One region of the Micromonospora sp. NPDC051296 genome, then DNA from elsewhere that is predicted to be linked to it. Evidence: riboswitches for the same ligand, from Rfam matches in the RefSeq annotation. Region 1 holds a riboswitch; the other holds the start of a gene.
The links. Region 1 has a riboswitch for ZMP and ZTP ahead of AB0M52_RS16230 (glycine hydroxymethyltransferase). Riboswitches for the same ligand answer to the same signal wherever they lie in the genome.
Positions count from the first base shown of each region.

Region 2: it holds a riboswitch for ZMP and ZTP, as region 1 does, so the genes downstream of both, AB0M52_RS28060 (tetrahydrofolate dehydrogenase/cyclohydrolase catalytic domain-containing protein) here and AB0M52_RS16230 (glycine hydroxymethyltransferase) in region 1, are expected to answer to the same signal.

Region 1 is NZ_JBFBAO010000134.1:11,978-15,228, reverse strand. It holds gene AB0M52_RS16240 (S8 family serine peptidase) at 1-771, shown strand, start outside; gene AB0M52_RS16235 (metallophosphoesterase) at 824-1,663, opposite strand; ZMP/ZTP riboswitch at 1,752-1,841, shown strand; gene AB0M52_RS16230 (glycine hydroxymethyltransferase) at 1,860-3,251, shown strand, end outside.
Region 2 is NZ_JBFBAO010000365.1:3,486-6,736, forward strand. It holds gene AB0M52_RS28050 (TetR family transcriptional regulator) at 1-551, opposite strand, end outside; gene AB0M52_RS28055 (FAD-dependent monooxygenase) at 606-1,667, shown strand; ZMP/ZTP riboswitch at 1,738-1,822, shown strand; gene AB0M52_RS28060 (tetrahydrofolate dehydrogenase/cyclohydrolase catalytic domain-containing protein) at 1,834-2,721, shown strand; partial or broken gene AB0M52_RS28065 (endonuclease/exonuclease/phosphatase family protein) at 2,728-3,251, opposite strand, start outside.

The DNA of each region.
Region 1 (3,251 bases):
GGCTATATCTACCCGGAGGCGGCGGTCTGCGGCTTCATGTGGGCCGCCGAGCGCGGGATGCAGCTGACCAACAACAGCTACTACATCGACCCCTGGCAGCTGAACTGCCGCAACGACGCGCGCCAGCGCCCGGTGTGGCAGGCCGTGCAGCGGGCGATCCGCTACTCGCAGAACAAGGGCGTGCTCACCGTCGCCAGCGCCGGCAACGCCAACTTCGACCTGGCGCACAAGTTCGTCGACTCCGGCAGCCCGAACAACGGCACCCCGGAGGTACGCGACGTCAACGGTGCCTGCGTGGTGTTGCCGGCCGAGGCACCGGGCGTGGTGACCGTCTCGGCGGTCGGGCCGACCGGGGAGAAGAGCTACTACTCGTCGTACGGTCAGGGCGTCGTCGACGTCACGGCGCCGGGCGGTGACAGCCGGATCCGGACCCGCGGCGCGACCTCGACGACCGCCGACGCGATCCTGTCGACCACCTTCAACACCGTGACCCGGACCAACGGTTGGGGCTGGAAGCAGGGCACCTCGATGTCCGGCCCGCACGCCGCCGGCGTCGCGGCGCTGGCCCTGTCCGCTCACCCGGGCATGCAGCCGGGGCAGCTGGCCTCGTTCCTGGCCCGCACCGCCGTCTCCCAGCCCTGCCCGGCGGGTGTGTACGACCCGGTCCCGCTGATCCCGACCGGAGCCGACTACACCGCCACCTGCGCGGGTGGGGCACGTAACGGCTTCTACGGCGCGGGCATGGTCAACGCGTACAACGCGGTGAAGTAACCGCCACCGGTGGGGTCCGGCCGTCCGACGCCGGCCCCACCCTCCGCCGGCCTCAGCCGGCCGGCAGGATCCGACGCCAGGCGGGCGGCACTGGTCGGGGCCGCCACTCCCGCGGGTAACCCACCGACACCTCCTCGAAGCGCACCCCGTCGTGCCAGGTGGTGCGGGGTATGTGCAGGTGGCCGTAGACCACCGCGGTGGCCCGGAAGCGCCGGTGCCAGTCGGCCGTCGCCTCCGTGCCGCACCACTGGGCGAAGATCGGGTAACGCAGGATCCGGGTCGGTTCCCGCACCAACGGCCAGTGGTTGACCAGCACGGACGGCAGGTCGTCGTCGACCTCGGCGAGGCGCCGCCCGGTCTCGGCGACCCGCTGCGCGCACCACGCCGACCGGCTCGGGTAAGGGTCGGGGTGCAGCAGGAACTCGTCGGTGCAGACGATCCCGGTGCGGTACGCCTCGGCGAGCGCCGCCTCGGGGGTGTCCAACCCCTCCGGCCGCCAGCTGTGGTCGTAGAGCAGGAACAGTGGCGCCACCCGCACCGGCCCGTCCGGCCCCTGCCAGACCGGATAAGGATCCTCCGGCGTCAGCACGCCGAGGCGGCGGCACAGCTCGACCAGGTGCTGGTAGCGGTCCACGCCGCGCAGCCGGACCGGGTCCGACGGCGGGGTCCACAGCTCGTGGTTGCCGGGTGCCCACACCACGGTGCCGAAGCGATGCCGCAGCAGGGTCAGGGCCCATTCGATGTCGGCCACGGTGTCGCCGACGTCGCCGGCGACCAGCAGCCAGTCGTCCGGGGACTCCGGCCGCAGCCCAGTCACGACCGCCCGGTTGGCCGGGTGCCCCACGTGCAGGTCGCTGATCGCGAGCAGATTTCCCCCGCCGTGGCCCGCCATGCGCCGATCGTAGGCGGGCCGCGGGGCGCTGGCGAGAGGCGCGTACCGGCCGGTGCCCGGGGCGGCGGACACCGGACCCGGTAGGATCGGCGGGGGCCGTGACTGGCGCGTGGGGATGGAGCACCATCGGGAAGCGGCCCCGTCACGAGGACGCACGCCGAGCGCCTGGGCCTTCCGCACGTCATCAGGAGGTCGCATGTCGCCGAACGCCGAGTCCACCGCCTTCCGCAGCGCGCTGGAGGTCATCCGCGCCGTCGAGCCGCGGGTCGCCGACGCGATCGGGGCCGAGCTGGCCGACCAGCGCGAGTCGCTCAAGCTGATCGCCAGCGAGAACTACGCCTCGCCGGCCACCCTGCTGGCCATGGGCAACTGGCTCAGCGACAAGTACGCCGAGGGCACCGTCGGCCGCCGGTTCTACGCCGGCTGCCAGAACGTCGACACCGTCGAGGCGCTCGCCGCCGAGCACGCCCGGGAGCTGTTCGGCGCGGCGCACGCGTACGTGCAGCCGCACTCGGGCATCGACGCCAACCTGGTGGCGTTCTGGGCGATCCTGGCCGACCGGGTGGAGTCCCCCGCGCTGAAGCGGGCCCAGGCCCGGCACGTCAACGACCTGACCGAGGCGGACTGGTTCGCGCTCCGCCGGGAGCTGGGCGACCAGCGGATGCTCGGCATGTCGCTGGACGCCGGTGGGCACCTCACCCACGGTTTCCGGCCGAACATCTCCGGCAAGATGTTCGACCAGCGCAGCTACGGCACCGACCCGGCCACCGGGCTGGTCGACTACGACAAGGTCGCCGAGGCGGCCCGCGAGTTCCGGCCGCTGGTGCTGGTCGCCGGCTACTCGGCGTACCCGCGGAAGGTCAACTTCCGGATCATGCGGGAGATCGCCGACTCGGTCGGCGCCACCTTCATGGTGGACATGGCCCACTTCGCCGGCCTGGTCGCCGGCAAGGTCTTCACCGGCGACTTCGACCCGGTGCCGCACGCGCACATCGTCACCACCACCACCCACAAGTCGCTGCGCGGCCCGCGCGGCGGCATGGTGCTGTGCGGCCCGGAGCTGGCCGACCAGGTGGACCGGGGCTGCCCGATGGTGCTCGGCGGGCCGCTGCCGCACGTGATGGCCGCCAAGGCGGTGGCCCTCGCCGAGGCCCGCCGCCCCGACTTCGCCGACTACGCCGGGCGCATCGTCGACAACGCCCAGGCGCTGGCCGAGGGGCTGCTGCGCCGGGGCGCCACGCTGGTCACCGGCGGCACCGACAACCACCTGGTGCTCATCGACGTCACCGGCTACGGGCTGACCGGCCGGCAGGCCGAGCAGGCGCTGCTGGACTCGGGCATCGTCACCAACCGCAACGCTGTGCCGCAGGACGCGAACGGTGCCTGGTACACCTCCGGGATCCGGATCGGCACGCCCGCGCTGACCACCCGGGGCCTCGGCTCGGCGGAGATGGACACCACCGCCGAGCTGATCCACACCGTGCTCAGCCAGACCACCGCGGGCGCGAACCCGGACGGCACGGCCTCCAAGGCCAAGTACGTGCTCGACCCGGCCCTCGCGGACAAGATCAGCCACCAGGCCAGCGAG
Region 2 (3,251 bases), on a different contig from region 1:
CTGAGGATCGCCGGCAGGACGGTGTCGATCGCGGTGGTGGGGTCGAAGGCCGGGTCGGGGTTGGCGAGTTGGTTGTTGAGCAGGCCGTCGACGAGGGCGAGGAGCAGTCGCAGGGCGGTGGCCGGGTGGCGGGCGCCGAGGGCGGCGAGCAGGGGTGTGGCCCAGGCGGCGAGGTCGCGTTGGCCGTGGGCGATCTGTTGTTGCAGGGCGGGTTGGTGCGCGGCTTCGGCGAAGATGGCGAGCCGGGCGAGGGTGAGGGTGCGGCCGGTGGTGGCGAGGTGGTGGACGAGGACGCCGAGGGTGGTGGTGAAGGTGTCTGGGTCGATGTGGTGGAGGTTGCCGGCGAGTTGGTGCCAGCCGCTGGTTTCGAGGTCGAGGATGCGGGTGAGGACGCCGGCGAGGAGGGCTTCTCGGGTGCGGTAGCGGTTGGAGGTGGAGCCGGTGGGCAGGCCGGCCTGGTCGTCGACGGCGCGGTGGGTGAGGTGGCGGGTGCCGCGGCTGCCGAGCACGGTGATGGCGGCGTCGAGGAGTTGTCGTTGGCGGGCGTCCACGGGCTGAAACTACAGCAGTAGTGCGGGCAACTACATATGTAGTACGGTCGGTTGATGCGGGGATCTGCGGCCGTCATCGGGGGCGGCGTCGGTGGGCTGGCGGTGGCGAACGGGTTGCTGCGGGCCGGGTGGACGGTGACGGTGTTCGAGCGAGCCGCGGGGCTGCCGGAGACCGGCACCGGGCTGGGCATCTGGCCGTCGGCGTTGCGCGCGCTGGACCGGCTGGGGCTCGGGCCGGTCGCGCGCGAGCGGGGGCGTACGCAGCCGGACGGGGCGATGCGCCGGCCGGACGGTTCGTTGATCGCCAGGTTGGATGCGGGGCGGATCCGGCGGCGGCACGGCGAGGGGGTGCGGCTGCTGTCGCGTCCGGCGCTGCTGGGGTTGCTGGCGGAGGCGCTGCCGGCGGGCACGGTGCGCTTCGGTTCGGTGGTGGCCGATCCGGCGGCGTTGGCCGACGGGTACGACGTGGTGGTCGGTGCGGACGGGATTCGCAGCGCGACCCGGGCGGCGATGTTCGGTGACCGGTATCCGTTGCGGTATGCGGGGGTGACGGCGTGGCGGGGCACGGTGCCGCTGGAGGTGCCGGCGGCTGGTGAGACATGGGGGCGGGGCCGCAAGTTCGGGGTCACGCCGCAGTCCCCCGGGGTGACGAACTGGTACGCGGCGGTGGCCGCGCCGGAGGGGTACCGGCCGCCGGAGGGTGATCTGGCGGCGTTGCGGCGGTGGTTCGGCGACTGGCACGATCCGCTGCCGGCGGTGCTGGGGCGGATCGATCCGGCCGGGTTGTTGCATCACGACGTGCATTTCCTGCCGCCGTTGCCGACGTATGTGCAGGGGCGCCGGGTGTTGCTGGGTGATGCGGCGCACGCGATGACGCCGGATCTGGGTCAGGGTGCCTGTCAGGCGTTGGTCGACGCGGTGGCGTTGTCGGAGGCGTTGGCGGCGGCGCCGGATGTGTCCTCGGCGCTGGCCCGGTACGACGGGCTGCGGCGCGGGCCGACGCAGCGGATGGCGGCGATGGCGGTGCGGGCGGGTCGGTTGGCGCAGGTGCGCCGGTTCATCGGGGTGCGGGACGCGGCGGTGCGGTTGGCGTTGGCGTTCGGTCCCCCGGGCTGATCTGTCGCGTGATCGCCGCCCAGGGCGCGCCCGGGGGTGATGGCGTGGCCTGGGCGCGGTGTGGCAGGCTGGCGGTGACGCGACTGGCGGCACCGAGGATGGGATCGACCATCGGGAAGCTCTCGTCGTGGAGGTCGTCCGCCTGGGCCTCCGCGCGAGGTGAGCCATGTCGACGACGATGACGACCGCTCGGCTGCTGCCCGGTGGGCCGGTGGCGGAGATGATCCTGGCCGAGGTGGCCGATGGTGTGGCGCGGTTGCGGGCGGCGGGGGTGACCCCGGCGCTGGCGACGGTGCTGGTGGGTGACGACGAGGCGAGCGCCGGTTACATCCGGATCAAGCAGCGGCAGGCGGCGGAGTTGGGCTTCGATTCGCCGCACGTACGGTTGCCGGCGTCGGCGTCGCAGGCCGACCTGCATGCGGTGCTGGCCGATTTCAACGCGGACCCGGGTGTGCACGGGGTGCTGGTGCAGCATCCGATTCCTGGTGGTCTGGATTACGACCGGGCGTTGCAGGTTCTCGATCCGGACTCCGACGTCGACGGGATGCATCCGGTGAACATGGGCCGGCTGGCGTTGGGGCTGCCCGCTCCCCTGCCGTGTACGCCGGCGGGGATCGAGGCGCTGCTGGCGTTCCATGGGGTGCCGGTTTCCGGTCGGGAGGTGGTGGTCCTGGGTCGGGGGGCGACGTTGGGGCGGCCGTTGGCGTTGCTGCTGGCGCAGAAGCGGCCGACGGCGAACGCGGCGGTGACGGTGGTGCACACGGGGGTGGCGGACTGGCCGCGGTACACCCGGCGGGCGGAGATCCTGGTGGCCGCTGCCGGGGTGCCGGGGATCGTGCGGCCGGAGCATGTGCGGCCGGGCGCGGTGGTGGTCGGTGGTGGGGTGCGGTACGAGGGGCGGCGGTTGTTGCCGGACGTGGATCCGTCGTGCGATCGGGTGGCGGGGGCGATTACGCCGCGGGTCGGTGGGGTGGGTCCGGTGACGGTGGCGATGTTGTTCCGCAACGCGTTGCGGGCGGCGCGGTCAGCCGCCGGCCTGGCGGGTCAGCCGTAGGGCTGCCTATCCGAGGTCGACCAGCAGGGGTCGGTGGTCGGAGATGCTCGACAGCGGGGTCCGTACGGTGGTGACCGGCGGGAGCTGGTTGAAGCCCTGCCGGTCGGCGATGACGTGGTCGAGTTGGACGCGGGGTTGCCCGGCGGGATAGGTGGGCCGGCGGCCCAGCAGCCGCCAGCCGGAGACCAGCCGGACGGCCCAGGCGGGCAGGTTGAGGTCGCCGAGCAGGATCCGCGGGGCGGGCAGCGACCGCAGGGCGCGGACGACCTGGCGCAGTTGGCGGGCGTTCCACCCGGGCACGAAGGACAGGTGGGTGGCGGCGACGGTGAGCGGGCCGCGTGGGGTGTCGAGCACGGCGGCGAGCACCACGCGGGGTTCGTCGCGTAGCAGCACCAGGCCGCCGCCGGGGCCGGGCACGTACACCGGGGAGCGCACCGGTGCGGGGCGCAGCCGGGTGACCCGCCAGGTGGTGACCGGGTGGCGGGAGACCAGGCCGACGCCGTAGCAGGGTTCGCCGTGGCCGTCGTCGT